DNA from 2 places in the Staphylococcus agnetis genome. Region 2 is predicted to be linked to the other one. Evidence: predicted binding sites of a transcription regulator. Region 2 holds the regulator's gene; the other holds the start of a gene.
The links. The regulator Rex, encoded in region 2, represses fermentation and respiration genes when NADH is low (regulators of the CRP and FNR family bind a similar motif). The targets are predictions, from matches to a motif close to TTGTGAAATATTTCACAA.

Region 1 (16,701 bases), 310 kb from region 2:
TACATTTAAATAGCGAGCCCACATTCCAACAAGCGCAAGATGATGACAATCATTATTATTACACCGGTTCTATTGGTAAAATTATGCCAAGTGTTTTGGTGTATGGTCGCGAAACGCACGTAGGTACGCCTTCAAATGGTTTAAGTTCTAATTTTTTAATGAGTTTCATTCAACAAGAAATCGAATATAGTTTGAATTTCAAGGAACATTTTGAAGGTGAACATACACCCATGCCTGTAAGTTTAAAAATCACTGACATTAAAGATTATTATGATGTGCAAACACCATTTCGTACCGTTGCATTATTTAACCTTTTTATATTCAAAAGTAATGCAGACGACATCTATGAAAAATTTAATGCTGCCGTAAAAAAAGGTGTAGAAAAAGGAATGTCTATTTATGAAAAGCGCATCAACGCTGAAGATATTGCTTTTGATATACAAATGAACTTTATGACGTATCAAGAACTCTATCAACATGCGGTAAAGATTCATGATGAACGTACAGTACAACAAATGATTGACGATGTTATCGCACATGATTCTGCCGCACACTTACAATCAATTACCATTGTCGATTTGCTGATGAATATGTGTCGAGACCTCGGTCCAACGGTCATTACATTTTTTACACCACCTTATTATCCAGCTACTAATACATCATTCAACCCGATGACTGAAGCTGTAGGTCAAACTATACGTGACACCTTCAAACAATCATTTCAACGCAGTTCGGAACGCATTCATTATTTCAATGGTATTAGTGATTTAAGTTATGTAGCACCCTCACCGAATGGCTCTGGTTTTGAATCATTTGAACACAATACACCTGTATTTAATCGTACATATAAAATTCCATTTAAAGATATTGAAGCCATTCAAGCACCATTAATTAATTGTGGTCCAATCGGTAAAGATGCGCATAAAGTGACAGAGCGTATTCATAAACAAAGTGCTTTTGTAGAATTACCTGTTGTGTTGGAAAACATTATAAAAACACATTTTCTTGCGTGAGGTTACATTAGTCAACGAAAAGCGTTAACGATTATCACCGCGCATTTTTAGATCACGTTTTACTTTCATTTAATCATAAATGTGGAAAAGCTTTTAAAATCAAAAACGCGCTAGAGGCATTGAATGCTACTCTAGCGCGCTACTTTATTTATGCGACGTTTTTTTCACGTTTTGATAAATTCATCATTGTCAGTAATGCGATAATACCGAAAACACTTAATAATATAAATGCCAAATGACTTGTACCCGTCATAGCTGTCACTGCTGAAATCACAAGTGGTGGGAAGAAACCACCAAGGCCACCCATCATGGAGACGATACCGTTGGCCACACCCGCTTCTGTTGTAAAGTAATGTGGCACAAGCTTGAAGATGAGTCCATTTCCAATACCTGCACATACACTGACTGTTAAACAGCCAAGTGTAAAGAAGAAGATATTTTGAGAAACACCTAACAAGAATGATCCTACAATCATAATAGTGAAGAAAATCTTTAACATTGTCACTGCGTTAAATTTATCTCCTAACATACCACCAACTGGACGTAAGAACGTTGCGAGTGCAATAAATACACCTGTTCTAATTCCTGCATCTACTTTATCAATACCAAAATGTGTCACTAAGTAGTTAGGTAAAAATAAACCAAATGCAACGAATGCACCAAATGTGATGAAATACCAGAAGCTTAAATAATACAATTTGTAGTTGGCCATCAATTTGCGTGATTGCTCAACAAGTGGGACTTTCACTTTTGGTTCTTTTCCATCACCTAAGAAGAACATAATCATCGCAAATACAGCCATTACGATAAGATACAATTTAATAGTAGATTGCCAACCAATCGCACCTGCGATAGGTGGTGCTAAGAACGCAGAGACTGCTGTACCTAAGTTCCCCATTCCATAAATCCCGTTTGCTAAACCGACTTTGTCTTTAGAAAAATATTTTGGAATGGATGTTACACCTACAGAGAAAATTGCGCCTCCCACTCCTAAAAAGAAGCCTGCAAACATTAATGCACCAGGAGACGTCGCTTGGCTAAGTAAGAAAACAGGTATCAGTAATACAATAAAGCTCGTAAAAAATACCCATTTTGCACCAACAATGTTTGTTAAATATCCAAATGGTACACGAAGGACTGAACCTAAAATGACAGGAATCGCTAAGATGATAGATAACTGTCCACTTGAGATTTTAATATCTTGAGAAATAAATGGCATCAGTGGTGCAATAATGCTCCACGCCATGAACCCAGCTACAAGACTCAGTGTTTGTAAACCGAGCTGAAGACCGCCTTTTGACTTATTCATTCTCTTTCACCCTTTTTCTTTAAATTTCACAGTGTACCAAAACGTATAGACCTTTTTCCATTGTCTCTCATTTTAATACGTGTTAACTAATTCATACATAGTGTAACGTGCTTGTGAAATTAATAACATAAGGACTTCCCCTATACACATATCGGTGCTTCCCCTAAAAAAGTTAGCATTTTCACATGTGATTTAACGTCGAATTAATAAAAATCAGAAAGTAAAAAAACGCTAGAAATCTTAACTAAGACTTCCAACGTTTAATTTAAAAATCTAATAACTTTTTCTTTAATGCATATTCCACGAGTTCGGGTTTAGACTTTAAGTTTAATTTATCCATAATGCGTGTTTTATGAGCTTCAACAGTCTTTACGGAAACAAATAGTTTTTCAGCAATGTCTTTATTACCGTATCCTTTTGCGATAAGTGGTAAAATTTCAAGTTCTCGTTTAGATAATACTTTAAATGGATCATTGGAGTATGAGGCATCATCAGATGAATGGACAAATTCTTTAACGAGCGACGTCGTCATTTTAGGGTCGATAAATGTTTCACCTTTATAAACTGTCCGTATTGCAAGTAACAGTTGCTCATCCGGTGCATTCTTTAAAATATAGCCACTCGCCCCACTACGTAACACGTGGAATAAATATTCCTCATCATCATACATCGTTAAAATCAAAATCTTCGTTTTAGGAAAACTATCTAAGATTTTACTCGTCGCAATTAAACCCGATTCTCCAGGTGGCATGCTTAAATCCATAATTAAAACATCAGGTTCGTATTTCATGACCATTTGATAGGCTTCTACACCATCTGCAGCTGTTCCTACAACTTCCATATCTTCTTGAAAGTTTAAAATCATTGAAAAGCCCGTACGTACGACTGCGTGATCATCTGCGATTACGATTTTCAAGCTCAACGCCCCCAATTTGTTCAAGAGGCACCTCTAAAGTGACGAGAGTACCTTTCCCTTTTTCTGTTTTAATGTCTAATTTGCCGTTAACGAGTTCAGCACGTTCATTCATTCCATATAGTCCTAATCCTGAACCTTTTGGATGGCCTTTCGGATCGAAACCAGTCCCTTGATCTGAAACTTCAGCAAATAACCGATTTTTATCTTTTCGAACATTGACATCTACAACATCTACATCCGCATATTTCATAGCATTAAATACCGCTTCTTGGACGACACGGTATACAACCGTTTCAATCTCACTATCAAAGCGTTGCGGCGGCATATCGAAGTGGTAATTCACCATCAAGCCGTAATTGTTTTCAAGCTGTTTAAAGTATGTCTTAAATGCGGCATCTAAACCAAGATCATCTAATGATGACGGTCTTAATTCTGAAGATAAATTCCGTATGTCATCGATTAACTTCGCCATTAACCCTTCAATATTATGCGATTGTTTAATCATACTTTCCATATTTTGTTGGTATTTAAGTAGTCGCATTTCTACATTGACGTTGATCAGTTCTTGAACGACACCATCATGAAGTTCTCTTGAAATACGCTTACGTTCATTCTCTTGCGCTGCAATCGTTTTTTGAATCATATGACGCTGATGTAGTTTTTCATGGCGCTCAAGCTGTTGCGTCACATTTTGGAGTGTAAATACTTTAATGTCTTGTTCAGTATCAATGGTTTGATACATTGCCGTAAAAGGTTCTACTTTGTTGTCGCGTGTTTTCATAAATACTTGAAAGGTTGAGTTACCCATTTCTTGTGTTTCAAGAAAGCAATTATAGCATGTTTTTAATGCATGTTCTGTTGTATACCCTTCACAACGTCCACATATTGTATTAGATGTCATCGCATGTAAATGATTATCATCCGAGAGCACCCGTTTGGCAGCATTGTTCATGAAAATAACATCCCCAGCATGATCAATAAATAGAATCATTTCAGTGGTATTTTCATAATGTGATAACAATAAATCATTTAAAACATACGGTTTCGTTTTAGACTTCATTATAATATCACCCTGTCTTCACTTGTTAACGAACCAATTCCTTTAATATTAATGACGTCGTGTGTCTTGTTAGGTAAGGGTTTCCCATTTCTTTGACCAAATAACAAGACCCCTTTGACACGATGATTGTGCCAAAGCGGAATTGCTATAAGTGCAGTTAATTGCTCACTCAAAAGTATTGGGAAATTAAATAATGATTGTTGTATTTCTTCTTGATTTGTATCAGCAATAGTCATTGACTTTCCTGTTTTCATTACAGTACCAGCAATGCCACGTCCATTACGGAGAACGATGCGTTGATATCTATTATTCAGATTACCTGACACGTAACGCCATTTGATTTTCATGCCAACATGATCTTCAGTTGGGAGTGCAATTCCTGCAAAATCAAAACCAAAGCGAAGACGTAATGCTTCTAACTCTGTTTGATAATCATGTTTTGAAAAATCAATTGGGTCCACGGTCATCACCCCATCTTTATTTATACTTTATGTTTGCGGTAAATAATATAACTTCGGCTCGCATATGATAATGGGACACTCCATACATGAACAAGTCTTGTAAATGGCCACAAAGCCATAATGGAAAAGCCTAACAAAACATGTAATTTAAAAGCAAATGGCACAGCTGTCATTAAGTTGGCATCTGGGCTAAACATAAACAATCCTCTGAACCATATTGATATTGTTTGACGGTAATCAAAATCCGGTGTTGTTGCGTTGACAACAAGCGTTGCGTAAAGTCCGGCAAATACAATTACGAGTAATAAAAAGTTTACAAGAATATCTGATGCTGAACTTAATCGACGCACATTCGCTTTTGTTACACGTCTTGCTGTTAATAAGAACATACCGACAAGTGTTATTATACCAAATATGCTGCCGATATACACGGCTCCGATATGGTACAGGTGGTTATTTACACCTATCGCTTCTAACCAGTGCGCCGGTATTAAAAGACCTACAACGTGTCCAAAGAACACAGGCACAATACCTAAATGAAATAATAAACTTCCCCATTTAAGTTGCTTTTTTTCAATAAATTCACTTGATTTTGCAGTCCATGAAAATTGATCAAATTTATAACGTGCAATATGACCAATTATGAAGATTGCAAGACAAAGGTATGGGAAGATTACCCACAAAAATTGATTAAACATGTTGTGTCACCTCATTGTCTTGTACGATGCAACGTTTTAACGTTTCTCGTAAACCTCGTATTAAATGACTATATGGATTACCCTTTTCCTCTAAATATTTCATCATTGGATACGTGCCATCTTCAATAATCATAATAAGCAATTGCATATTTTCTTGTGCGCGATCATCGCCATCAATCGGTGCTGCATATAAAAATTCAAGCATTAATGGTAAATAATCAGAGAGCTCTGATGCTGGCATTTCTAGGCCAAACATTTCATATAAAACTTTAAGCTTTGCTAGCATTTGTCCGCGCTCTTTTTGCGTATCAAATTTATTGAAGGTCATATATAACGTTGTTTTCTTATTAAAGTCAAACGTATCCGTGTACAAAGATTTAATTTCAGACAAACTTAATTCATACATACGTTCACGATACGCTTTCACGTGAGGATACGCAGGGTGATCCTCACTGAAAATCGCATCAAATGTTTTAGGATGAAAGGTCAATTTTTCCGGAAAACTTAATTGTTGGCTCAGATAAGCAAATGTCTCTTTGTAATACTTGAGCGTTTCAAGATTAATCACGGAAGATCCCTCCATAGAAGTTGTCGTTGTATATTTCTTGACCCGTTTTACCACCTGCACCTACAGGTACGCCACAACCGTCACAGTTTGCACCGAAGTGTTCACCACCATAGCCTTGGCTACCTTGTGCTGCATAGGTGTCCATATATTGCTCTTTATGCGATGTTGGAATCACGAAGCGATCTTCATGTTTTGCAATTGCTAACAAACGATACATATCTTTTGCTTGACGTTCTGTTAATCCGACACGTTCTAATCGTGACATATCAAAGTCACGACCTGTATTTTGTGCACGCATGTAGCTACGCATCATAGCCATACGTTGCAACGAACCTTTCACTGCAGTCGTATCGCCAGCAGTAAATAATTCTGCAAGATATTGAACAGGTAGACGCATTTCTTCAATTGCAGGAAAAATCGCATCTGGGTTATTGCCCGCATTTTTACCTTCGAAGTAATTCATAATTGGACTCAGCGGTGGACAGTACCAAACCATCGGCATTGTACGGTATTCTGGGTGTAATGGAAACGCCAATTTGTATTCAATGGCAAGTTTGTAAATCGGTGAATTTTGCGCCGCTTCTATCCATTCTTGTGAAATACCATCTTTTTCAGCTTGTTCAATCACAGCTTCATCGAATGGGTTTAAAAATAATTCGAGTTGTTTTTCATATAAATCTTGTTCATTTTCAGTTGATGCCGCTTCTTGAACACGGTCTGCATCATAAAGTAAGACGCCTAAATAACGCATACGACCTGTACATGTTTCAGAACATACTGTTGGAATCCCTGCTTCAACACGTGGGAAGCAGAATGTACATTTTTCGGCTTTATTTGTTTTCCAGTTGAAGTACACTTTTTTATAAGGACAGCCCGTCATACAGTAGCGCCAGCCACGACATGCTTCTTGGTCAACAAGCACGATACCGTCTTCGTCACGTTTATACATCGCGCCAGACGGACAAGAGGCCACACAGCTCGGATTTAAGCAATGTTCACATAAACGAGGTAAATACATCATAAATGTTTGGTCGAAATTAAATTTAATCTCTTCTTCGATTTTTTGGATGTTTGGATCTTGTGGTCCAGTGACATGACCGCCTGCTAAGTCATCCTCCCAGTTAGGGCCCCATTCAATATCCATACGTTGACCTGTCATTGCTGAATGTGCTTTTGCGACTGGTGAATGTTCAGAGGCTTTCGCTGTTGTTAAATGTTCATAGTTGTATGTCCATGGTTCATAATAATCTTTAATGACTGGCATATCAGGATTGTAGAAAATTTTACCGAGTGCGATTTTATTAATACGCGTTCCAGATTTTAATTCCAACTTTCCTTTTTTATTTAATCTCCAGCCACCTTTATAGTGCTCTTGGTCTTCCCAACGTTTTGGATAACCGATACCTGGTTTCGTCTCTACGTTGTTAAACCACATATATTCTGCACCAGGTCGATTGGTCCATGTGCTTTTACATGTCACACTACACGTATGACAACCGATACATTTGTCTAGGTTTAACACCATTGCAACTTGTGCTTTAATCTTCAAGCCAATCCACCTCTTTCATCTTTCTCACCGCAACGTATACATCACGTTGGTTCCCTATTGGTCCATAATAGTTAAATGAATAACTGATTTGCGCATAACCACCCATTAATTGTGTAGGTTTTAAGTGAATGCGTGTTGGCGCATTGTGTGAGCCCCCACGTGTACCAGAAATTTCAGATCCTGGTGTTTCGATGTGTTTATCTTGCGCATGATACATAAACATTGTGCCTCGTGGCATACGATGTGAAACAACCGCTCTTGCTGTGACGACACCGTTACGGTTATACACTTCTAACCAATCGTTATCTTCAATATCGTGTTGTGCTGCATCCTCATTTGAAATCCAAACTGTTGGACCACCACGGAATAACGTCAACATGTGTTGGTTATCTTGGTATGTTGAGTGGATATTCCATTTACCATGTGGCGTTAAATAGCGCAGTACGAGTGAATCTTGTCCGCCTTTCACTTGTTTATCTTTTGAACCAAATACCATTGGTGGCAATGTTGGTTTATAAACTGGTAATTGCTCACCGAATTGTTGGAACACTTCATGGTCAATATAATAACTTTGACGTCCAGTTAACGTTCTAAATGGAACTAAGCGCTCAATATTTGTTGTAAATGGCGAATATCTACGCCCTTGTTTATTAGATCCAGGGAATACCGCTGTTGGTATCACTTCTCTTGGTTGCGACGTAATATTTAAGAATGTGATTTTTTCAGATGCACGTTCACCTGAAATATCTTTTAACTGCATCCCTGTTTGTGCTTCAAGATCTTCATATGATTTTTGAGATACACGCCCATTTGAAGCGGATGATACATTAAGAATGACATCTGCAACTTTACGTGCCGTATCAATTCTTGGTTTATTGTTTTTAACTGTATCATCTTCCCATGTGCCGACCATACTTCGTAATTCATCGTATTCTTCTTTAACTGAGAAGCTTACGCCGTGCGCACCCACTTTACCATTTTCTAATAAAGGTCCTACTGAAATGTACTTATCATGCACGTCTGTGTACGTACGGTCTACAACCGCAAATCCTGGCATTGTTTTACCTGGAATAGGTTCAATTTCACCTTTTGTCCAGTCGTGAACTTTACCATATGCAAGTGAAATTTCTTGTTTAGAGTCGTGCGCAAGTGGTGCTGTAACAACATCCTTATACGTACCAGTTAAGTGTACGCGTGCCATATCTGAGAATGTTTTACTAATCGTTTTGAAGATATCCCAATCTGAACGAGATTCCCATAATGGATCGATTGCTGGATTGAACGGATGGATAAATGGATGCATATCTGTTGACGATAGGTCATGTTTTTCATACCATGTCGCTGCCGGCAACACGATGTCAGAGTATAGTGGTGTTGCAGTCATACGGAAATCTAATGACACAAGTAAGTCTAATTTACCGACCGTATCTTCTCGCCAAGTAATCTCTTCAGGTTTCTCAGTTTCATTTGGTTCTGCCATTAAGGCAGATTTCGCACCTAGTAAATGTTTCATGAAATATTCTTGTCCTTTAGCAGAACTTGAAATTAAGTTTGAACGCCATACGAACAATGACTTTGGATGGTTTTTACGTAAATCTGGATCTTCAATCGCAAATTTTGTTTTACGTGATTTCACATCTTCTAACGCACGTTTTAATACTGCTTCATTCGTAAAATCACCTGCATCTTTAGCTTCTTCTCCCCACAATAAACTGTTGCGATCAAATTGCGGGTATGATGGTAACCAACCATTACGTGCAGCTAATACGTTATAATCTGCAGGGTGTTGCAACTTCACATTGTCAGCAAGCGGTGATGCCAAACGGTCTACGCCAGATTCTTCATATTTCCATTGATCCGTTGCAAAGTAGAACCAACTTGTCCCATTTTGTAAACGTGGTGGACCTTGCCAGTCTTTCGCAAAGGCAATCGTACTCCATCCTTCAATCGGACGACATTTTTCTTGGCCTACATAGTGTGCCCATCCGCCTCCGTTAACGCCTTGACATCCACAAAGTACAACGAGGTTCAATATTGAACGGTAAATCATATCAGAGTTAAACCAGTGGTTAATACCTGCACCCATGATAATCATTGAGCGACCGCCTGTATCAATCGCATTTTGTGCAAATTCACGTGCGACTTGAGTCACTAAATTTGCTTTAACGCTTGTCACTTTTTCTTGCCAAGCAGGTGTATAGAATGATTCTGCGTCATTAAAGTCTTTCGATTCTAATGGGTGATTAAATCGTTTAACGCCATATTGACTTGTCATCAAGTCATAAATCGTTGCTGCAAGCACTTCTTCACCGTTTGCTAAAGTGACTTTACGCACTGCTATTGGACGTTCAAACACACCATTACCCGCATTGTCAAAGTAAGGGAATTGAATCGTTACAATTTCATGTTCGCCACTTACGACAGACATACTCGGATCAATTTTTTCGCCTTGTTCATTTTCTAGTTTTAAGTTCCATTGCTTACCATCTTCCCAACGTTGACCCATAGTACCGTTAGGCACCTGAATCGTATCTGTTAAAGCATCAATAACTACCGGTTTCCACTCACTGTTAGGGGTTGTGCTTCCTAAATCACTTGAGCGTAAAAAGCGACCCGCTTTGTACCCTTTGTCATCTTGATCTAATCGAATGATAAATGGCATATCAGAATATTGTTTCGCATAATTAATAAACATTTCTGAAGGGTTATCTTCATAAAACTCTTGAAGAATGACGTGCGTCATCGCTTGTGCAATGGCTGCATCCGTACCCGGATTAGGTGCCATCCAATTATCCGCAAACTTAACGTTTTCAGCATAGTCAGGTGCTACCGAAATCACTTTTGCACCTTTGTATCTTACTTCAGTCATAAAGTGCGCATCTGGCGTACGTGTTAACGGTACGTTAGAGCCCCACATCATAATATATGACGAGTTATACCAGTCACTTGATTCTGGAACGTCTGTTTGTTCACCCCAAATTTGTGGAGACGCTGGTGGTAAATCTGCGTACCAATCATAGAAACTTAACATTTCTCCGCCAAGTAATGAAATGAAGCGGGCACCCGCTGCATAACTGATCATTGACATGGCAGGAATTGGTGTAAACCCAGCGATACGGTCCGGACCATCTTTTTTAATTGTGTAAATTAATTGTGCTGCAATCAGTTGTGACACGTCTTTCCAATTTGCTCGAATGTGTCCACCTTTACCACGTGCAGATTTGTAAATGGTTGCTTTTTCCTCGTCCTCTACAATGGAAGCCCATGCTTTGATTGGATCTTGGTGTTCTTCTAATGCGCGTGTCCATAAATCCCATAATTTCCCGCGTACATAAGGGTATTTAATACGTAATGGACTATATTCATACCATGAAAATGACGCACCTCGTGGACATCCACGTGGTTCAAATTCAGGCATGTCAGGTCCACAGCTTGGATAGTCAATTTGTTGATTCTCCCATGTAATGACACCATTTTTTACGAATACTTTCCACGAACAAGAACCCGTACAGTTCACACCGTGTGTGGTACGCACAACTTTATCGTGGCTCCAACGTTCTCTATACATTTTTTCCCATTCACGGCTCTTATGCTCTAAAACCGACCAGTTCCCGTTGAACTTTTCAGTAGGTTTAAAGAAATTCAATCCAAATTTAACCATGTTCATCCTCCTTAAATACATAGGCTTTCCAACTTAATTTAATTGTATAATTCAACACCCATACACAACATTAGGGAAATACCTAATTCGGTAGTAAAATCCCCTAATGTTAAAAAATTCACATAGTTGATGAACAATAACTTTTGTTTTTACAAATCAATGCCAATTTAAACCTCATAAAATGTGATGAATTAAAAATCAACACAAAAAACGCTCAAAATCCAATGTGGAATTTTGAGCGCTTAATCTTTACACTTCAAAAGATGCAATTATTTAATTTATCTTTCAATCTTCTCAAGCAGTGTAGCGTCTTATTAAAACCATACCACCCATAACAAGCAAACCACCGATCCATATTGGCGTTTGTTGAGAATGTCCTGTATCGGGTAATGATTGGGTCTGGTTTGTCGATAATAAATCTTGACCAGTGCGTAATAATACGCGTTCGCCTTTCGCATTGACATAACCATTCTGGCTATTCATTTGAATTGAAGGTGCATAGCCTATGGCTTTAGTACCGTTGTTCATATGATGCGTTTGATTTGAAACTATCACGTTGTTATTGATTTTTCGAATTTTTGATTGTTGATTCGTATCATTTGGTAACGGTGCTTGTTTCGGTGCTTTCGGTTGTTTAGGGAAAGGTATCACTTTATCTTCTTGAGTTTCTAAAGCTTCAGGATCGCCGTTAATAATGCGTGTTGGCGCCGTTGTATCATATTGTGATAAATCGGCTTGTTTTAAGTAATCCGCAAACACTTTATCTAAAGATAATCCTTCTTCTCTAGGTCCATTTAACATTGTATAGCCATCTCCACCAGATGCTGTAAAATCATTCGTCGCAATGCGATATGTGCGATTTAAATCTAACGCCTCAAACTTACCTGTTTGCTTATTTAAAACATGAATCGCTTTGATACGTTTGCCTGCTGGTTGTGCCATATCATAATATACACGTATAGATTTAGAAATTTGTAACAAGCCACCATTCGCAGACAATTGCGTCGTACCGTTTACATTTTCTGTAGGTGCACTTAAACTATGTTCAAATGCAGCGCGTACATCTGACCCTTTCACTTTAATTTGAGAAATGGTGTTACCAAATGGCAGTACTGTAATAATATGGTTGAGTGTGACTTCACCTTTGTTAATAGAAGCACGTATGCCTCCACTGTTCGTTACCGCAAAATCAGCTGGTTGACTAAAGTGATCCTTGCTATATGCTTCCATTGCATCCGCAATCGCGTTACCTAAATTTGTCTCATGACGTCGAACATGGTCACGTTCTCCTTCAAAAACAATTGTATTATTCGGTATTACGACTGCTGACGTTTCTTTTAAGAAAGCATCATTCGCTTTATCTACCTGTGCTTTCACTGCTGGATCTGGTTGTACTTGTGCTGCATCTTTCACACTGATTAAAGATGCTTTCAAATCACTTACTGTATTGTTGGCAAAATTAAAATCAATTTTACCAATATTCGCAAGCGCTGTTCCTGTTTGCGCAAGTAAATCACGTCCATACATTTGGCCATGCTGCATCACCGTATGTGAATGGCCATCAATGACAATAGTAGGCACTGTATATTGTGTGCGTCGATTTATTTGTTGTGTAAGGTAATCTGAGCGCCACGTCTCTTGAGTCGTCGAATCGACACCCAGATGAGATAAAATGACAAATGTATCGACTTTACCATTCAAGGCATTCATTTCACGTAAAACACTCTTCAGTGGGTCATCAAATGTGACACCTTTGATACCTGTCGGACTTGTTTTCGTTTTGGTTTCAGGTGTTGTAACACCGATAATGCCGTAACGGACGCCATTTTTTTCAATTATGGTAGATGGTTTAAATGCTAGTTTCCCATCTTTATAGACGTTCGAACTTAAAATCGGAAAGTTTAACATACTTTCTAACTTTTTCAATTGATCGTAGCCAAAATCAAATTCATGGTTACCAGCTACCATCGCATCATATCCAACGGCATTCATCGCTTTCGCCATTTCTTCACCTTTAGATTGATTTGATAATGGTAAACCTTGAAATGCATCCCCCGCATCTAACATTAAATCCGGTTGATGTTGATCCTTAATGGTTTTGGTTTTTGCCATCCCGATGACACGACCCTCTTCTTCAACGAGACGTCCGTGAATATCATTCGTATGTAATATGGTGTGTGTCTGAGATGGATTCGCCTGTGCCTGTTTCGGTTGTGCTGTCGCCTGAGATTGAATCCCGGTTAGTGTGCGTTTTGCTGATTGAGATTCCTTTTGATTGACAGTCTCATGAGATGCTGTATCAGCTGTTGCTGTTGACACTTGTGGTTGCACGTGATGATCTGTAGATTGTGGTTGAGACGCATCAGATGTCGTTGCCGTAGATGTCTGTTTATTTGTATGATTCATCGATGGTGACTGTGTGACTGAAGATGTGGTCGACACAGGTTCAGATGATGTTTGCTGTACGTTGGTTGTTTTTTCTGACGGTGGTGATGCCGTTTCAGCATATGTCGATGTTCCAGGCACGAAGAACAGAATGCTAAGTATCATAACCATCATAAAAACAGTATAAAACCCTAATCGCTTCATATGTAACCTCCTTTAAAATGTCGTACACTACCATCCTAGCACAATATCACTTTAAAGTATGAAATAATCATGAATTTTATATGAATTTATTTTAAAGATACGTACAAATGATTATTAAAGTTACAAAACACCTTCAAAGTTCATCCTCACTTGAACTTTGAAGGTGTTAGAAAATATATTTCATGGTTCTAAAATGGGAACTAGGGATTCAGTTAACGCTCACATATTACCTAAAGATGAACTGAATAATGCATGATTAATATGAACCCAATGTACTATCCGTTTAAGCTTCATTTAACACGTGTGTAAATGGCGTTTTTTCAATTAATGCAGTTAATATTTCAACTTGAGTTGGATGAAGTGTTGACGTTACTCTGTCGTCGATAATAGCCCAACCGCCATTTTCATATATATCCATGGCGTGCGCCATACAAAGGTCGCGTCTTCCTTTGATACATACATAATTTATCTCAGACAATGCGGGCACTTCCTCTAAAATGTTTCTTACAACATGTCCCACAATCGTAATCCCAGGTCCTGGGCGTTCAGGCAAGGCAGCAATTTTAGCTGTGATTGACGACACGTGTCCAGAAATCACTTGTTGATTCACACATGTTGCATTAAAAATAACAGCCGCTGGCAAATCATCTGTAATCATCGATTGTACTTCTTTCATTAACTTAGGCAAGCGCTTTACACCCATGTAAATTGCAAGCGTTCCATTATTTTTAAGTGTTGTCATATCAATCGGATTTTCTTCATTGTCTTTAAAATGCCCCGTTGTAAATGTAATATTTCGTGCCACTCCACGCTCAGTCAGTCCGCGATGTAGCTGACTCATTGCAGCACTAGCAGCAGTAATTCCTGGCACGACTTCATAAGTAATATGATGTGCTTTTAAAATATCAACCTCATCCGCAAGACGGCCAAAGATGGCTGGGTCGCCTCCTTTTAAACGTACAACAGTCCGATGTGTTTTCGTTTTTTCAATCATCAATGCATTAATTTCATCTTGCCTCATATACGTCGTGTAAGGCGTTTTGCCGACATGAATCCATTCCGTCTCAGGCGAGGAGAGTTGTAAAATAAAGGGATTCACAAGCTGGTCATAAAGAATCACATCGGCACGTTGGATACAACGCTCTGCCTTTTTGGATAACAATAAAGGATTACCTGGTCCTGCACCCACAAGGTATACTTGTGGTGCATCAGTTATAGACATAGGTAAATGTCCCCATCAATAACTTCAACAGGATACGTCGCCACACAACCTTCATCAGGTTCTTGAACTTCACCCGTCGTTAAGTCGATTTTTTGATCATGCAATGGACAGAATACATAATGCCCACTCACCGTGCCTTCAGAAAGCGGTCCTCGTTTATGCGGACATACGTTGTTTATCGCGTGAATATCGCCTTCTTCTGTCAAAAACAAACCAATTTGTAAATCCCCTACAATAACTTTTTTTCCAATTAATGGTTCTAATTCAGAAATATGTGCTACTTTTACTTTTTCATGAGTGATTGCCATGATTACACCTTCTCCACTTCAAAGATTGAACGTTTACGCGCGTCCTCTACGACTTCGTGCCATGGTTCATTGTCATAAGCACGTTTTGCATCCATAATACGATTAAATAGTTCGTCTTGTTTTTCTGGGTCTAAAACAACAGATTTCACTTGATCAAATCCTAAACGTTTTAACCATGGTGCTGTACGTTCAGCGTAGATGCCTGTTTCACGATAATACTGCATGTACGCACCACATAATTTAACAACTTCATCTTCTGTTTCAACGGTCGTTAAATGTTCAGCAACAACGACATCTGTACCACCGTTTCCACCTACATAAATTTGGAAACCATTTTCAACACCAATAACACCAAAATCTTTGACGCCAGATTCTACACAACTACGTGGACAACCTGATACCCCCATTTTAAATTTATGTGGTGTATCAATATACTCAAACGTCTTTTCTAAACGTATGCCAAGCTTTGTTGTATATTGTGTGCCAAAACGACAGAATTCTTTACCTACACAACTTTTAACTGAACGTGTTTTCTTACCATATGCAGAGGCAGAACGCATATCTAAATCTTCCCAAACTTTAGGCAGTTCCTCTTTTTTCACACCATACAAACCAATACGTTGAGAACCTGTTACTTTTACTAATGGCACATCGTATTTTTTCGCCACTTCACCAAGTCGAATCAATTGATCTGCATCTGTCACACCGCCACGCATTTGAGGGATAACAGAGAATGTTCCATCATTTTGAATATTGGCATGATAGCGTTCATTGGCAAAGCGTGATGCTTTTTCATCTTCATGTTCATGTGGATATACCATGTTTAAATAGTAGTTGATGGCTGGACGACATTTTGGACAGCCACCTTTATCCTTGAAGTCTAATACATGACGCACTTCTTTTGATGTTTTAAGCCCTTTTGCACGGATTTGTGTCACAATTTGGTCTCGCGATAAATCTGTACATGCACAAATACCCGTAGGCGCTGATGCGACAAAATCATCACCTAGTGTATGCTCTAAAAGTTCAGCAATTTGACCTTTACATTTACCACATGAGTTCCCAGCTTTAGTCGCTTTTGTCACTTCTGCAACTGATTTTAGACCTTGATCATGAATCGCTTGGACGATAGTCCCTTTTGACACCCCGTTACATCCACAAATCGTTTCGTCATTATCCATGTCTGCCACACTGATGGCATCTACTTCACCGGCTTTATGCAGAATTGACACAAGTGTATATTCATCAATCGAATCGCCTTTTTTCATCATGTTGTAGAAGCGGTTACCTTCTTCTGTATCACCGTATAACACTGCGCCAACAATGGTTTTATCTTTGACAAATACT
Region 2 (16,701 bases):
CAATGCGACATCTTTACCTAAACCTCGTCCGACAATGGATGATGTCGGAGCTAACATCTCTGGCATTCCTGGCCCACCTTTAGGTCCTTCATAACGAATCACAACAACATGACCAGCGCGTACGGTATGGTTATCGATGGCTTGAACAGCTTCATCATGACTATCAAAACAAATCGCTTTACCTTTAAATGTTTTAATCGAAGGATCAACGCCGCCAACTTTAATGACTGCACCGTCTGGCGCAATGTTGCCATATAAAATAGATAATCCACCTTCTTTATCATAAGGACGATCAAGCGGTCTAATGACTTCATGGTTTGAAATCTTATGTCCTTCATAATTTTCACGTAAGGTTTGTCCTGTGACAGTAATTCGGTCAGGATGTAATACGCCATCTTTCTTAAGAAGTTCATTGATAATAGCTGGTACGCCACCTGCATTGTGCACGTCTTCCATTGAATAGGATGAACTTGGGGCGATTTTTGAAAGATAAGGTGTTTTTTTAGCAATTGTGTTAATACGTTGGAGGTCATAATCGATACCAGCTTCGTTGGCGATTGCTAATGTATGTAATACAGTATTAGTTGAACCGCCCATAGCCATATCTAAGGCAAAAGCATCATCTATGGCTTCTCTTGTCACAATATCTCTAGGTTTAAGATCATTCTTAACATTTTCAACAAGTTGTTTGGCTGCTTTACGAATTAAATGACGTCGTTCATCTCCAATTGCTAACGCCGTTCCATTAAATGGTAATGCCAGACCTAGTACTTCCATGAGACAGTTCATGGAATTAGCTGTAAACATGCCTGAACATGAACCACATGTTGGACAAGCGTTTTGTTCCATTTCTAAGAATTCTTCTTTTGTCATCGTACCTTCTTTATAAGCGCCAACAGCTTCAAACATAGAGGATAATGTCAAAGCTTTCCCTTGAGATGATAATCCTGCTTTCATTGGACCGCCCGAACAAAATATAGCAGGTACATTTGTTCGAACTGCAGCAAGCAACATACCAGGTGTGATTTTGTCACAATTAGGTATATAAAACACACCGTCAAACCAATGTGCGTTTACTACAGTCTCAGCAGCATCTGCGATAATCTCTCTACTAGGTAAGGAATAACGCATCCCTATATGACCCATCGCAATACCATCATCTACACCAATCGTATTAAATTCAAAAGGAATGCCACCGGCTTCTCGAATTGCTTCTTTAGCGACATCCCCCAACTCTCTTAAATGCACATGTCCGGGAACGATATCAATATATGAATTACAGATCGCAATAAATGGTTTATTCATATCAGTAGGGGATTGAATTTGTCCTGTAGCGTGTAATAAACTTCGCGCTGGTGCTTGTTGATCACCTTTTTTAATCATGTCACTTCTCATGGAATGACCTCCTAAATATTGATAAACGGATAAAAAAATAAAAAATGCGCCCCAATTTATAATTGGGACGCATTTTGTAAGTCCCATTCAATTAGAAATAGGACTTAAGTCATTAGTAAATTAAATCACTAATACTCCAGTCCTGAGCACATTAATAAGACAATAATATTTAATTGTTGTTTAGCATTATATGGTGTGAATGTCATATTGATGTGCTCCTTCCTTGAATGAGTGTGTATATTCAATATTTTAAATTGATAGAATTGTCTAAAAATTCATGTACCTAATTTACCTTATCCAAATAACGTTGTCAATCATAAATTTGAAATTTCTGAAAATTTATTTATACTTTCTCAAAATAACTCGGTACAGTCAGACGTTAAAAAATTTGTTACAATAGATAAGTAAATCCAATCAGGAGAGAACTAATGATCAAGATAAATAATTTAGATGACTTACAACAGTTTGCAGTGAAACTTACGTCACTATTAACATCGGGCGATGTTATTTTATTAGAAGGTGATCTTGGCGCCGGTAAAACCACGTTAAGTCAAATGGTAGGCCGAGCGTTAGGGGTTAAACGTACAATCAATTCACCTACGTTTAATATCATTAAATCTTATCAAGGTAGTCAGTTGGCATTTCATCATATGGATTGTTATCGTCTAGAAGATTCCGATGAAGATTTAGGATTCGATGAATATTTTGAAGATGATGCCATTACGATGATTGAATGGAGCCAGTTCATTGAAGCATACTTACCAAGTCACTTTTTAAGGTTAACGATTCACGTCATTGATGAAAATACGAGAACGATTGACATAGATGCTGCGGGTGTTCATTTTGAACAAGTGAAGGAGGCGCTAGAACATGATTAGTTTGTTATTGGATAGCTCTAATCAGCCTTTATCAGTGGCAGTCATGAAGAACGATGACGTATTGGCGTCTAAAACGATAGCTGAAAAAAGAAATCATTCTATACAACTGATGCCAACAATAAAAGAATTACTTGATAAAGTGAAGTTAGAACCTAAAGATTTAAACGCGATTATTGTTGCGCAAGGCCCGGGTTCATATACAGGATTAAGAATCGGTGTTACCACTGCCAAAACACTTGCTTATACATTGAATATACCACTGTATGGTGTATCTTCATTAAGTGCTCTTGCAGCAACAGTAGATGATAAATCAGCAACGATTGTACCGATATTTAATGCGCGTCGAGGTTTTGTTTTTGCGGGAGTATATCAATGGCACAACGATTCATTAACATGTGTGATTGATGATCAATATATTGAATTGGCATCATTAATCACTAAAGTAGCATCAATGGACAACGTTGTCTTTGTGGGGGAAGATACAGAGCAATTTGAGGGTGAACTCGAACAATTTTCAATAGTTCCCAATTTACCCCAAGCACATCAAATGTATCTTCTAAAAGGTCAACCAGTCGATGTTCATACATTTGTCCCATCTTACCTAAAATTATCGGAGGCGGAACAAAATTGGATGAATCAACAATCAAACAGCAATTAAATATTCGTCGTATGACGAGTGAAGATGTGAACGCAGTTTTTGAAATTGAACGTATCAGTTTTAATGATAGTTCATGGACGCGTGATGCTTTTTATCATGAATTGAATGAAAATAACTTTGCCCACTATTTTGTAATGGAATATGAAAGTGAAATTATTGCTTATTTAGGTGTTTGGATTGTCGTTGATCAGGCTCAGATTACAACCATTGCTGTGAAACCAATGTATCGTGGTTATGGATTAGGACAACTATTACTTGAATATGTAATGACTTACAGCGCACACATAGCGAACATGATGAGTCTTGAGGTGCGTGTTGAAAATAAAGTCGCGCAACACATTTATCAAAAACTAGGCTTTGAATTTGGAGGACGTCGCGCAAATTATTATGGAGAAGGAGAAGATGCTTTAGTGATGTGGGTGACATTAAAATGACGCAAAACGTTAGAATTTTAGCGATTGAAACGAGTTGTGATGAAACCAGTGTAAGTGTGATAGATAATGGCACACAGCTCATTAGCAACAGTGTATTGAGTCAAATCGATAGTCATAAACGATTTGGTGGTGTAGTACCAGAAGTTGCGAGTAGACATCACGTTGAAAATATGACGCTTATGATTGAAGATGCGCTTCAAAATGCTTCCTGTACGATGGATGACATCGACGCAATTGCAGTGACACAAGGACCCGGGTTAATAGGTGCGTTACTTGTGGGCGTGAATGCAGCTAAAGCATTGGCTTTTGCCCATCAAAAACCCCTCATACCTGTGCATCATATTGCAGGACATGTTTATGCGAATCAATTAGAAGGCACTTTAACGTTTCCGCTGATTGCTTTAATCGTTTCAGGTGGTCATACAGAACTTGTCTATATGAAAGATCACTTGGATTTTGAAATCATTGGTGAGACACGTGACGATGCTGTTGGTGAAGCTTATGATAAAGTGGCACGTACAATTGGTTTACCATATCCAGGGGGTCCTCATGTTGATCGTTTAGCACAAGAAGGAGAAGATACGTATGCTTTTCCGCGTGTGTGGTTAGAAACGGATAGTTATGATTTTAGTTTTAGTGGATTAAAGAGTGCGGTGATTAATAAATTGCATAACTTAAAGCAAAAAGGGGAAACGCCCATCCCTCAAAATGTTGCAACAAGTTTTCAAAACAGTGTTGTAGAAGTACTCGTAGGGAAGGCCATTAAAGCATGTGAGGCTTACCAAGTGAATCAACTTATCGTTGCTGGAGGTGTGGCTAGTAATCATGGTTTAAGATCTGCGTTACTTAAAGCAACTTCTGATAGAGGCATTACTCTTACGATTCCTAAAGCCTCATTATGTACAGATAATGCTGCAATGATTGGTGCGGCTGCTTACCACATTTATCAAAAAGGCATCGTCGCTGATTTAGATTTGAATGGAAAAAGTCAAATGGATATTGAAATGTATCGATCATAAAAAACCGTCCAACAGATTATTTTGAATCTGTTGGGCGGTTTTGTTTTGATGCTTCAAATGATGAAACATATTGTTGAGCTTGTGTATAAATTTCAGCTGGAAATTTCATTATGCGTATCAGTTCCAATGCATTACGTGTATTTGCAGGACCTTCTTTAATTTTATAGTCAAAATGAATGGCGTCTTCGTATATTTGTTCATTGAAATGATAATTCTTAAAATGTGCATCTAACGTATATGTAAGTTCAATATCATGTGTTGCTGCAATCATTTTTAATTGATGAAATTGAGATAAGTATTCCAAAACAGCTGTGGAGGCTGCGATACGTTCTGCCGTATTGGTACCCTTAAATATTTCATCAATAAAATAATAATGTGGTGTTTTAGGGTGAATGTTTAATAAGCGTTTTAAAGATTTTATTTCTGCCATAAAGTAACTATCACCTGTAAGTACATCATCCGCATTTGCCATTGCTGTTTTGACGATACCAGGTTGAAATTCGAATTGTTCAGCAGTCACTGTATTAATTGCTTGCGCTAAAATTAAATTAATCGCTGTGGCTTTCATAAATGTAGACTTACCTGAAGCATTTGAACCCGTTAACAAGACATTATAATCAAAATCAAAGTCATTTGGTACAGCTTCATTGACAAGTGGGTGAACTAATGACGTAAAATGGAAGTTTTTACTAACAGATGGCGTCGTACAATAAGCTTGATGATGGCGCCATTGATCAACAGCTAATAAAGCATCGATTTCACCGACATAACGATAGCATGCATGGATTGTTTCGTGATTCATTTTAAATCGTTTAACTAGCATGTGGTATAAGTGAATATCAATTAAAAACATATATTTAATTAATAAGACAATGTAACCTGGAATCGTCTGCGCTTTTAGAAGCAAAAATCGCCATCGATTTACTTGGTTGAGTTTGTCCAAATCATGCTCAAAGTTAGGGGTAAGCTGTAATTGATTGATTTTATTCGTTGTATGGATAATGCGACCAGTGAAGAATAAACTGTCTACATCTCTATCGACATAATGATTAAACCGCAAACTGACTATATAGTTAATGCATAATGAAATAGGTAAAGCTATAATACTTAACTCAATGTGCCACAAACCTAATAAAATAGAGAGTATAGGCAAAAACGACAACACATAATAAATTGGATGAAAACGATATTGGTAAGATTGCCAATCATAATTAGGATAAGTTTGTTTACCTAATTTAGCGAGTAACATCACAAGTTTATGATGAAATGCTGTGTTTTCTTTAATAGACTTCCAAATTGAGTAATGCGATAGCGAGGATTGAAGCCTTAAAACATGATATAAGTGATTTTCGCCTACCGATGTATAGGTGTAATTTAATGCCTTAAACATATCAAGCATATTTAAATCTGACCAAGTTTTATTATCTACCCAAATTAAGGGAGATTCATCTTGTCCAGTTAAATCAGTATATTTTTTGTAGTAGGTATCGTAAAAAGCAAATGATCGCTCTATATCATCAAATTTAAAACGGTATTTTAAATGTGCTGCAATAGACTTACGGAACTGAATTTTTTGATAGATTTCTGTACCGATGACTACGGTAATCATCCCAATAATTAAAATCATTAAAAATATGAAGTCAGTCATTATAAAAGTACTCCCTTAATGTCATAGAATAATATAAATATACACTATATTTTAATTATTCATTTATCAAAACACAAGTAAAGGTGATAGAAGCTGAAAAGTCAATAGAGAACATGCGTACTTATGCACAACTTGTTAACAACTTGTGTATAAAAAAGAGCCATTTAGAATATTTGTAGTGGATAAACTGTGGGTAAGAGGGGGTTTGTTATTGATATAAAATGTGGATAACTAGGATAACTTTGTGGACAGTTGAATCTATTGGATTTGAAATTACGGGTTCTGTCTATAATATGTGAAGACAAAAAATATCGAAGTATAAAATTATACTCCGATACATGTCGTTAAATGTCATATTCAGTTAACTTATGTTGTAATTCTTCCCATTGTAACATCGTATGTTCTAAGTTTTGTTCGATGGTGCTACGTTCATTTGCAAGTCGTGATGTTTCTTCATAATCATTGATAATATCTTCTGAAGCCATTTGAATATCTAAATGTTCTATTTGACCTTCAAACGTTGCTATGCGCGCCTCATATTCTTCGATTTGACGTTCAAGTTTGCGTTTTTCTCGTCTTATTGTTTTTTGGTCTTGATAGTCAGTAGAAGCTGAATCTTTTGATACGTTCTCAGAAGTTACAGAATGATTTTGGTGTGCTTCTAAAGCTTTTTGTTGTGCTACTTTTTCTAAATAATAAGCGTAATTCCCTTGAATAAATTGACCACCATCTGCATCTAAACTAAATATTTTATTCGCTAATGCGTTAATGAAATAACGGTCGTGAGAAACAAATATGAGCGTGCCCTCAAAATGCGCTAAAGCTTGCTCTAACATTTCTTTGGAATTAATGTCTAAATGGTTGGTTGGTTCGTCAAGGATGAGCACGTTATTGCGTTCTAACATAAGAAGTGCGAGTTGTAAACGTGCTTTTTCACCGCCAGATAAATCATTGATGATTTTTTTTACTTCTTCTTGCGTAAATAGGAAGCGCCCTAAGACTGCTCGAATATCTTTTTCTTGCATGTGTCGATATTGATCCCACACATAATCTAATATCGTTTTATTTGACTTAAACTCTGCTTGTTTCTGATCATAGTAACCAATTTTTAAATTTGAACCCATTTGAATTTTGCCGCTAAGAGAGGTGATTTTTTGTGCTAATGTCTTAATGAGGGTAGATTTTCCAACGCCATTTGGACCAATTACAGCAATACGATCACCTTTTGTAATTTCAAAAGAGATAGGTGCGGTAATGGGGCTGTGATAACCAATTTCAAGATTTTGAATATACATCACGTCATTACCGGTGTTTCTATCAAAATCAAATTGAATGTTTGCACTTTTAGCATCCAGTAATGGCTTTTCAATACGTGCCATTTTTTCTAACATTTTACGACGACTTTTAGCCATGCCACTCGTCGAAGCGCGTGTAATATTCTTATCTACAAATGTTTCGAGACGTTTGATTTCAGCTTGTTGACGTTCATATTCCGCCATGCGTTTTTCATAATATGCATCACGTAATTGGATATATTTCGCATAGTTCCCTTTATAAAGTTTCACCTCACCAAGTGCAACATCATAAACTTGTGTAACAATCTTATCTAAAAAGAAGCGGTCATGTGAAATGATGACAATTGCGCCGTTAAAATATTTCAAATAATCTTCTAACCACTCTGTAGTTTCCATATCTAAATGGTTGGTCGGTTCATCTAATAGAAGAAGATCAGGTTCGCTGAGTAACATTTGTGCAAGTGACAAACGCGTTTTTTGGCCGCCACTAAAGTCGTTTATGGGGCGATAATAATCGTCTTCTGAAAATTTCAACCCATTTAAAACCGTTTTAATTTTACTTTCATATTGATAGCCTTCCATGCGTTCGAACTGGTTAGATAACGTTTCGTAACGATTAAGGTGCTCTTGGTAAGCTTGACTTTCATAGTCTTCCGCGTGTGTACTCAACCAATCTGTTTCTAATTGCATCTTTTGTGCAATTGCCTCAATTTCTTTAAAAGGTTTTGCCATTTCATCAAAAACAGTATTATTCGTATTTAATGTCATCTGTTGTGTTAAATAACCAATCTTTAAACCCTTAATTTTAGAGATATGTCCGCTATCGTAATCATCGACATCAGCAATGATTTTCATCAATGTCGATTTTCCGGCACCGTTACGCCCAACGATGCCAATGTGTTCACCCGTTTGGATTTCAAAATTGACATGACTAAAAATCTCTTCACCGTCAAATGATTTCGAGAGCTGACTTAATTGCATTAGTATCATGTTAAAGCTCCTTTCATTCTTCATTATTGTACAACAAAGTGGAAGGGGTTCAAATAGATTATGTTCCTTTAAAAGCGGTTTTAAGTTATAATGAAAATGAATAAAAGTAGGTGAAATTTTTAACAAAACAATATTAAGTCATAATGTATTTGCAGTTATTTATACAAAATAAAGTAGATAAATCTTTTTATTATAAAATATTTTTAAAGTTGTTATAGCTCATATAACTTTGAGTGTGCGACCTGAAATGGTATGCAAAAGATGGAGGAACGAAAATGACTAAAGAATTAAATAAAATTCCACGTGCGACGCTGAAACGTTTACCGTTATATTATCGTTTTGTAAATAGTCTCAAATCTAAAGGGGCTTCACGTGTCAACTCTAAAGAAATTAGTGAGGGTCTTGGTATAGACTCCGCCACGATTAGACGTGATTTTTCGTACTTTGGTGAACTTGGAAAAAAAGGCTATGGTTACAATATCGACAGTTTATTAGAATTTTTTAAATCAGAGCTAAGTGATGCTGATTTAATTAAAATAGGTGTTGTTGGTGTTGGTCATTTAGGTAAAGCTTTAATTTCTTTCAACTTCCCGATACATGATGATATGTTTATTACTGAAGCATTTGATATAGATCCTGAAATCGTGGGTACTAAAATTGGGGATGTCACAGTGAAATCTATGGATGAAATGAAAAAAGTCATTCAAGATCAAGCCTTAGAAGTAATTATTATTGCGACACCTATCAAAGTTGCACAAAGTGTTACTGATAAAGTTGTAGACGCAGGTGTGAAAGGTATTTTAAATTTTACTCCATCACCTGTTCAAGTACCTAATGATGTGCAAGTGCATCAAATCGATTTAGGTGTCGAACTACAATCCTTGTTATTTTTTATGAAAAATTATGGGTAAATGTAAATAAGCACCATCACATCATGGTGCCGATTGCATTTCAACAGCAATGATCTATGAATATGAAATTGGAGATCGAAGCGTCTGTCGCTTTGATCTTTTTTATTTTGATTCAACCCCTTGATAAAAAATGTGTATTTGCTATAATTCTTATCATAATAATCGGGATAGGAGAGGTATGTATGATTTGGACTATAGTAAGTGGTCTTATAGTAGGGGTACTACTTGGATTTGTAATGCAACGTACACGTTTTTGCCTTACTGGAGGGTTTAGAGATATGTACGTTCAGAAAAATAATAAGATGTTTTATGCATTGCTCATTGCCATAGCGATTCAAGCAATAGGCATTTATATTCTCAACGTAATGGGTGTTATCACAATAGCAAATGAAACGTTTCCAATTATAGGCACAGTAATTGGCTCTTTTATATTTGGTGTCGGTATTATTTTAGCGGGTGGATGTGCTACAGGGACATATTACCGTGCAGGTGAAGGGTTAATAGGTAGTTGGATTGCACTTGTGATGTATGGTTTATTTGCAGCTATTACAAAAAATGGTCTTTTAGCACCACTCATGAATGCGCTCAATAGTAAAACGGTTGCTAATGCAGATATGGCTCAATCTACAGGTATTCCAAACTGGATTTTCTTAATCATATTAGTCACTGTTACGTTGTTTTTCGTGATTAAAACATTAAGAAAACCAAAACCCAAAATTGCGGTGCCACAGCTAAAACAAAAATATTCAGGATTGCGTCATATTTTATTTGAAAAACGGTTCCATCCTTTTATTGCTGCTATTGCAGTTGGTCTAATTGCACTCTTTGCATGGCCGATGTCAGAATCAACAGGTCGTCAAGGTGGGTTAGGCATCACAACGCCATCTTCCAATATAGTGATGTTTTTAACTACAGGTGATATTTCAGTAGTTGACTGGGGTGTATTTTTAGTTATTGGCATCTTTTTTGGCTCTTATATTGCAGCTAGAGGTTCAAAAGAATTTGCGTGGCGTTTACCCGATAAAAAAACGATACGTAATAGCGCTATAGGCGGAATGTGCATGGGCTTTGGTGCAGCAGTAGCAGGTGGCTGTTCTATTGGTAATGGATTAGTAGCAACTGCAGCTCTATCATGGCAAGGTTGGATTGGACTGGCATTTATGATTTTTGGAACTTGGTTCATGAGTTATTTTATGTTTGTGCGCCCTATGAAAGTGGCACAACAACGTCAATCTATCCAATCGAAAACAGTCAGTGTATCACAATAGATAAATTGTAGGAGGAATTAAAATGGTACATGAATTAGGAACAGTAGGAATGGTATGTCCATTTCCATTGATTGAAGCGCAAAAGAAAATGCAAGAATTACCGTTGGGGGATGAATTGAAAATCGATTTTGATTGTACACAGGCAACAGAAGCAATTCCTAATTGGGCTGCTGAAAACGGTTATCCTGTGACAAACTATGAGCAAGTAGGAGATGCTTCTTGGACGATTACGGTTCAAAAAGCCAAGTGATTTTGAGACACCGATTAAATCCTATATGAGATGGGATTTAATCGGTTTTTTCATAAAAATTGATAAAGTTTCAAGGCCGATGTGTGATAAAATAACAAAGAGATAATAAATTCACAAACTGACTTAACCGTAATTGGTTTAGTTTTCAAAAGTGAAATCGTGCCTCAGTATGATATATAAAGAAACTAGTTTTTGATAGTTTAGTCTAAGAAAGTTGAGATAAAATTAGGAAATATACATAAAAAGTACTTTGGTGAGAAACTCTAAGTATTGCTCATCTTAGAAGCGGGTTTAATATGGAATTAAAATTTAAACATCTTACCGCAAATTTTAAAGGAGGAAAAGAATTCGAATGGAACAATGGAGCCGGGAAAAACGTTACCAAAAGTTAGAGGATGTGGATGCTAACGTAATCAATGATCTTAAAGAACGCGTTCAAGCCTCTCCGTATCGACAAGTATTTCATATTCAACCTGAAACAGGATTACTTAATGATCCCAATGGATTAATCTATTATCAGGGGCAATACTATTTATCACATCAATGGTTTCCATTAGGTGCTGTACATGGTTTAAAATATTGGTTTCATTATACCGGCAAGAATTTAGTGAATTTAAAACCATGTGGTCCAATATTAAAACCTGATACGACGTTTGATAGTCACGGTGTATATAGTGGTAGTGCTTTCCAATTTCAAAATCAACTATATTATATGTATACAGCGAATCACCGTACGGCTTCATGGGAAAGACGCAGTTGTCAAATGCTTGCCAAAGTGGATAGTCACGGAGATGTCATTAAATTCGATACGCCGATTATTAGTGGGCCACCTAAAGGATATACACACCATTTCAGAGATCCCAAAGTGTTTCAAAGAGAAGGGTATCTTTATGCATTAATAGGTGCGCAAAGAGAAAATCTTACAGGTACGGTTTTAATGTATAGAACATCACATCCAGAGAAGCCATGGACATTTTTAGGTGAAATCGACACACAATTAAAATCATTTGGCTACATGTGGGAATGCCCGGATTATTTCCAACTTAATGGTAAAGATATTTTGTTATTTTGCCCGCAAGGTATAGATTCAGAAGATAACGCTTATCAAAATGTTTATCAAAGTGGTTATTTAGTAGGCCATCTGAACTTTGAAACTTTAACATTCGAACATGCGCCATTCGTTGAATTAGATGATGGATTTGATTTTTATGCACCACAAACATTTTTAGATGAAGCAAAGCGACGTGTTTTAATCGGATGGATGGGACTACCAGATACAGAGTACCCAACGGATGATGAGGGATGGGCGCATTGCTTAACAGTGCCTAGAATTTTAACGTTGGAGTCGGGGGAACTAAAACAGAAACCGCATATGGATTTACGAAAGTTACGCCAAAATAAAGAAACTGCGTTAGGGTACGCGAATAAATTTATTAAACAATTACACCCATATGAAGGTGAGCAATATGAACTCATTATAGATATTCTTGAAAATGAGGCATCTGCCATTGAATTTCACTTAAGAGCTTCAAAACATGAAGCTACGGTAATTCGTTATGAGTCGAAAACGCAACAAGTGATTTTAGATCGATTTGATAGTGGGAAATTACCGCATCCTGTAGAGGGAACAGCACGAGTAGCACAACTAAAATCAGAGCTTTCTCAACTTAGAATATTTGTGGATACTTCAAGTATTGAAATATTCTGTAATGAGGGTGAGAAAGTGTTATCTTCACGTATTTTTCCATCTAAAGATGCCAATAAAATAAAAGTTGTCACAGACTCTGGTCAAGTATACTTAAAATTGACTAAATATGATATAAAAAAACAAATTGAAGACTAAATAAAATGCCTGATCCAGTTACCATACAATAACTGAATCAGGCATTTGACTGTTGATAAAACAACGTTATTTCTTGATTTTTTTTATATTTCTTACAGACACATAGCAAAATTCATCATTTTTAAAATAAACAATGCGCTCTTTAGCATCAACATGCGTAATGTTATGTCGATTTAACACAAAACTATTATGACATCTAAAAAAACGACCATCAATTTGTGCGAGCTCTCTTAAATTACCATAAAATTCAATTTGCCGATTATCTAAATGTGCAATCAAACGATGTGATTTAGGTGAAGATTCAAAAAACATAACATCATCATAGTTAACATAGACAGAATTACTGCCTTGTTTTAATTCCATTGTTTCTACTGTGTTATCTTTTGTTAATAAATCTAACCGCTTAAGTGCTGTTTCGAGACAATCAATAATTCTCGTACGTAACTCATCAATGTCATCTTTAAAAATAAAATCCATTGCTGCAAGTTTATACACGAAAGTTAAATAGGTTAATTCACTATGACTGGTTACAAAAATAATATTACCTACAGGATCATGTTTTCGAATTTCGCTACCAAGCTTAATACCATTAATATCTGATTCCAATTGGATGTCTAAAAAATAACAACCAATATCAGTCATATTTTTGGATGCCTCAAGTAACGCATAGGGGTCACTAGTAGAAATTTCAATTTCCATAGGCTTTTCTTCAATCATAATGTAATTCTGAATGATGGATTCCATTCGTTCTCTTTGTTTAGGGTCATCCTCACAAATTAAAATTTTCAAACGGGTCACATCCTTACGCATCGTTATTCATGATTTCTAATTTTTGAATGAAATAATGATTTTCAATTGTTGTTTCTAAAAAGACATTATCCTTACTATGTGTAATTTCTTTTAAGGTGGATAACCCTAATCCTCTGTTTTTACCTTTCGTTGAGAAGCCTTCTTGATACAACGTATGTAATTTCGGAAGATTGTCAGGTGCTTTATTCATAATAATAATTAACACGGATTGTTCAGTTTTAATAAATGCGATTTGGATCATAGGAGTTTCAAGATTCATAGAAGCTTCTATCGCATTATCCATAATGATGCCTAGAATACGACTTAAATCAATCATTTCCATGTTGATTTCATTAATTTCATCAGCGACTTCAACACTTATTTCAATTTGACGTTCTTGAGCTTGCAAAATTTTTGTAGTGATAACACCTTTTATCTCTTTGACTTTTAAATTTTCCACACCATTTAATTTCAACGTATTTGCTTCAAAATGATCTTTAAGAGGACTAATGTGTTTATTATAATATGCTTTAAGGCCCTCCAAATCATCCTCACGCAAATACTCTGACATCGTGGATAAAATATTAATATAATCATGTCTAAACTTTCGCATGCGATTGTTTACTTGTTCAACGCGCAGCGTATAATTATAATAATCTTCAATCTCTTGTTGACTTCTACGATAATTAATTTCTCGAGAAGTTGTAATAGTTACCAATAAAAGTATTGCGATAAAAATAGCTACAAATGTAAAGTAAAAGATACCTAAAATTTTAAATTCAGCTACTGAAGAAACATAATCTGGCAAGAAGAAAAACATTGTTAAAAAGAATACTAAAAGACAGATCATTAATGTAACAAGATAAATTTTATTTACATATAACCATGTATACTTTAATTTGCTCATGAGTAATCTAACAACTAAAGCAATAATAACTACCAATAAAGAAAATACAAATATGTATATTATAAATATAACCATATGGTGAATAGTTAGTCCATTGATATAGTAGTAAAACCAGGTGGCTATGAAATCACACACAACTAGAATTAATACACTAGATAAAACTGCTATTAGACCAATAATTTTCTTTTTGTAATAAAAGAAAATTAAATAGCCAATCACTAATGCAAGCAAACTTTGTCTATCAAAAAGTATGAATAGAACTGTAGAAGGGATTACAACCCCAAAATAAAGAGAGATGTAATCCCATTTTTTGTAATGGATTTTTTCAATTATTATAATGTTTACAACTAGAAAGAACAAAAAAGATTGATAGTTAGTAATTACAATAACGTTTAATATTTCCAACTTTTATACACACTCTCTACAATTATTCAGCTTCACTTAATTCATGAGGGACTTCAGGTTCATTAAAGAAACCTGTACAAGGATTGATTCTGGCAAAGTTACCTAGAGACTTGAATAAAACAGTTAATAAGTTTAATAAAGAATCAAAAAATGCCATGATTATTCCTCCTTAGGGAAAAATATTGGTAATAATGTTGAAGCTTGTAAAAATGCACCATATGCAATTAAAAAATTGAATGGTTGTGGAACGAATAAAACCATCACTACATAAATTGAAATTACTAGTAATGATTTAATCTTCAATGATTTCTTACGTCCTAATTTGATTGGTTGTTTGCGTGTTGCTGCAGGAGCATACTTTAATACAATCAACCATCCTAGTATAGTTAAGAATAACATAAACCAGAATGGTATGTCATATTTAACTATTAACCATGGTAAAAATATAAAGAAAATAATATTTTGAACATGACATAATAATGATGTTTTCGCATGGGCTCCGTGTGAGAAGCGTCTTAAAATGAAATACGCTAAGTGAACAGTGAGTGTGTATAAAAAGATATTAAGAAGGATAGCCAGACCGTAAGTTACGATGCCTTTGAAGAGATTAATGATGAACACTTGGATGCCTAGGCGCACTTTGAGATATTCAATGTGATCTAGGTTTTGTTTTTTCTGAAGCTTTAATGCTAGATTGTCAATTGCTGTATCAACGATTCTCATGGCTTTCCCCCTTACTCAATATTATAAAGTACAATTAAAACATTATTCTGTTTTTTGCCTAACTGTCGTTTTATTGTTCCTAACTGTAATTTTAATGTAGAATTCATCAAAAATTAATACAGAAACGGTACATTTAAGCATACAAATGGACAATCTGGGCACTACTTCACACAAGAGGCGATACACATGTTTTAATATAACCATAATCACATTAAGTGGTTCGGTATTACGCCCTTGTGATACCTAAGTGTTTATTAATGCACAGCGTGTTGTATTCTTCGCTCAGCTTACTTCACAAGTGCAACTCTTAAGTCTTGGAATACTTATTAATGAGGAGGTGCTTTACTATGGCAGGAGATATCATTAACACAATTATCGCATTCATTAAGTTAATCGCTGAAACTGTACAAAAATTCACTAAGAAGTAATCATTCTCCCAAATGCTAAAAATCTTTTTCCATTAGTAATTGAAGCTTAAAAGTCAGGTTTCTATATTGAGACTATTGTAAACATTTAATAATCGTTAAATTCACTAAATTTTTTCATAATTAATAACATCCCCAATTAATTAAATAGAATAACTGTAAACAAATAAACATTCCCTTAATATTAAATTTAAAGGCGAGCCCCTCCCAAGCTCGCCTTTTTTATATGTGAAAATATTGATATATATCTGGACGTAAGTTATCGAAAACTGGAATGTTTTTTCGTTGTTGTTCAACTTCTTTTAAATCAAGCTCTACTGTTAGTACAGTTTCTCCTTGGTTCGCTTCTTCTAAAATATCTCCATTTGGATTAATGACCATTGAATGTCCAGCAAAAGTTGTTTCTCCGTCAGAACCGCACGTATTTGCGGCAACTACAAACATATCATTTTCAATGGCTCTTGCTTGTAAAAGTTTTCTCCAATGTGATTGGCGTACTTCTGGCCATTGCGCGACATAAAACATGATTTGTGCGCCACTAGCTGCAGGATAACGTGTTAATTCAGGGAAGCGCAAATCGTAACAAATGATTTGAGAAACAGGTGTATTGTTGCTTAATGTAAAAGTATAAGGTACATGCTCACCTGCATCTAAAAATTGTGGTTCATTTAACATAGGTACTAAATGAATTTTATGATATTCATAAATTTTTTGACCTTCACAGTTTACAGCAAATGCGGTGTTATAAATGTTTTCTTTAACACGATTTGATACAGAACCTGCAATAATATCTACATTATATTGATGTGCTAAAGACTGTATGAATGTTAGAGACTGATCTAGGTTTTTATCACTACATTGAT

Region 1: GJE18_RS09825 (nitrate reductase subunit alpha) is a predicted target of Rex. The motif match lies at 11,342-11,359, and genes of this name have one in related genera.

The regions. Positions count from the first base shown of each region.
Region 1 covers NZ_CP045927.1:1,910,882-1,927,582, forward strand. The annotation lists gene GJE18_RS09785 (M20/M25/M40 family metallo-hydrolase) at 1-1,013, shown strand, start outside; gene GJE18_RS09790 (nitrate/nitrite transporter) at 1,162-2,322, opposite strand; gene nreC (nitrate respiration regulation response regulator NreC) at 2,588-3,238, opposite strand; gene GJE18_RS09800 (sensor histidine kinase) at 3,216-4,298, opposite strand; gene nreA (nitrate respiration regulation accessory nitrate sensor NreA) at 4,298-4,759, opposite strand; gene narI (respiratory nitrate reductase subunit gamma) at 4,780-5,457, opposite strand; gene narJ (nitrate reductase molybdenum cofactor assembly chaperone) at 5,450-6,025, opposite strand; gene narH (nitrate reductase subunit beta) at 6,018-7,574, opposite strand; gene GJE18_RS09825 (nitrate reductase subunit alpha) at 7,564-11,235, opposite strand; gene GJE18_RS09830 (5'-nucleotidase C-terminal domain-containing protein) at 11,530-13,785, opposite strand; gene cobA (uroporphyrinogen-III C-methyltransferase) at 14,108-15,046, opposite strand; gene nirD (nitrite reductase small subunit NirD) at 15,037-15,354, opposite strand; gene nirB (nitrite reductase large subunit NirB) at 15,357-16,701, opposite strand, start outside.
Region 2 covers NZ_CP045927.1:1,596,396-1,613,096, reverse strand. The annotation lists gene ilvD (dihydroxy-acid dehydratase) at 1-1,395, opposite strand, end outside; gene tsaE (tRNA (adenosine(37)-N6)-threonylcarbamoyltransferase complex ATPase subunit type 1 TsaE) at 1,824-2,273, shown strand; gene tsaB (tRNA (adenosine(37)-N6)-threonylcarbamoyltransferase complex dimerization subunit type 1 TsaB) at 2,266-2,931, shown strand; gene rimI (ribosomal protein S18-alanine N-acetyltransferase) at 2,943-3,365, shown strand; gene tsaD (tRNA (adenosine(37)-N6)-threonylcarbamoyltransferase complex transferase subunit TsaD) at 3,362-4,384, shown strand; gene GJE18_RS08195 (MutS-related protein) at 4,401-6,032, opposite strand; gene abc-f (ribosomal protection-like ABC-F family protein) at 6,377-8,317, opposite strand; gene GJE18_RS08185 (redox-sensing transcriptional repressor Rex) at 8,593-9,228, shown strand; gene GJE18_RS08180 (YeeE/YedE family protein) at 9,411-10,496, shown strand; gene GJE18_RS08175 (sulfurtransferase TusA family protein) at 10,519-10,746, shown strand; gene GJE18_RS08170 (sucrose-6-phosphate hydrolase) at 11,099-12,589, shown strand; gene agrA (quorum-sensing response regulator AgrA) at 12,656-13,378, opposite strand; gene agrC (quorum-sensing sensor histidine kinase AgrC) at 13,392-14,690, opposite strand; gene agrD (cyclic lactone autoinducer peptide AgrD) at 14,713-14,847, opposite strand; gene GJE18_RS08150 (accessory gene regulator AgrB) at 14,850-15,413, opposite strand; gene GJE18_RS08145 (carbon-nitrogen family hydrolase) at 16,061-16,701, opposite strand, start outside.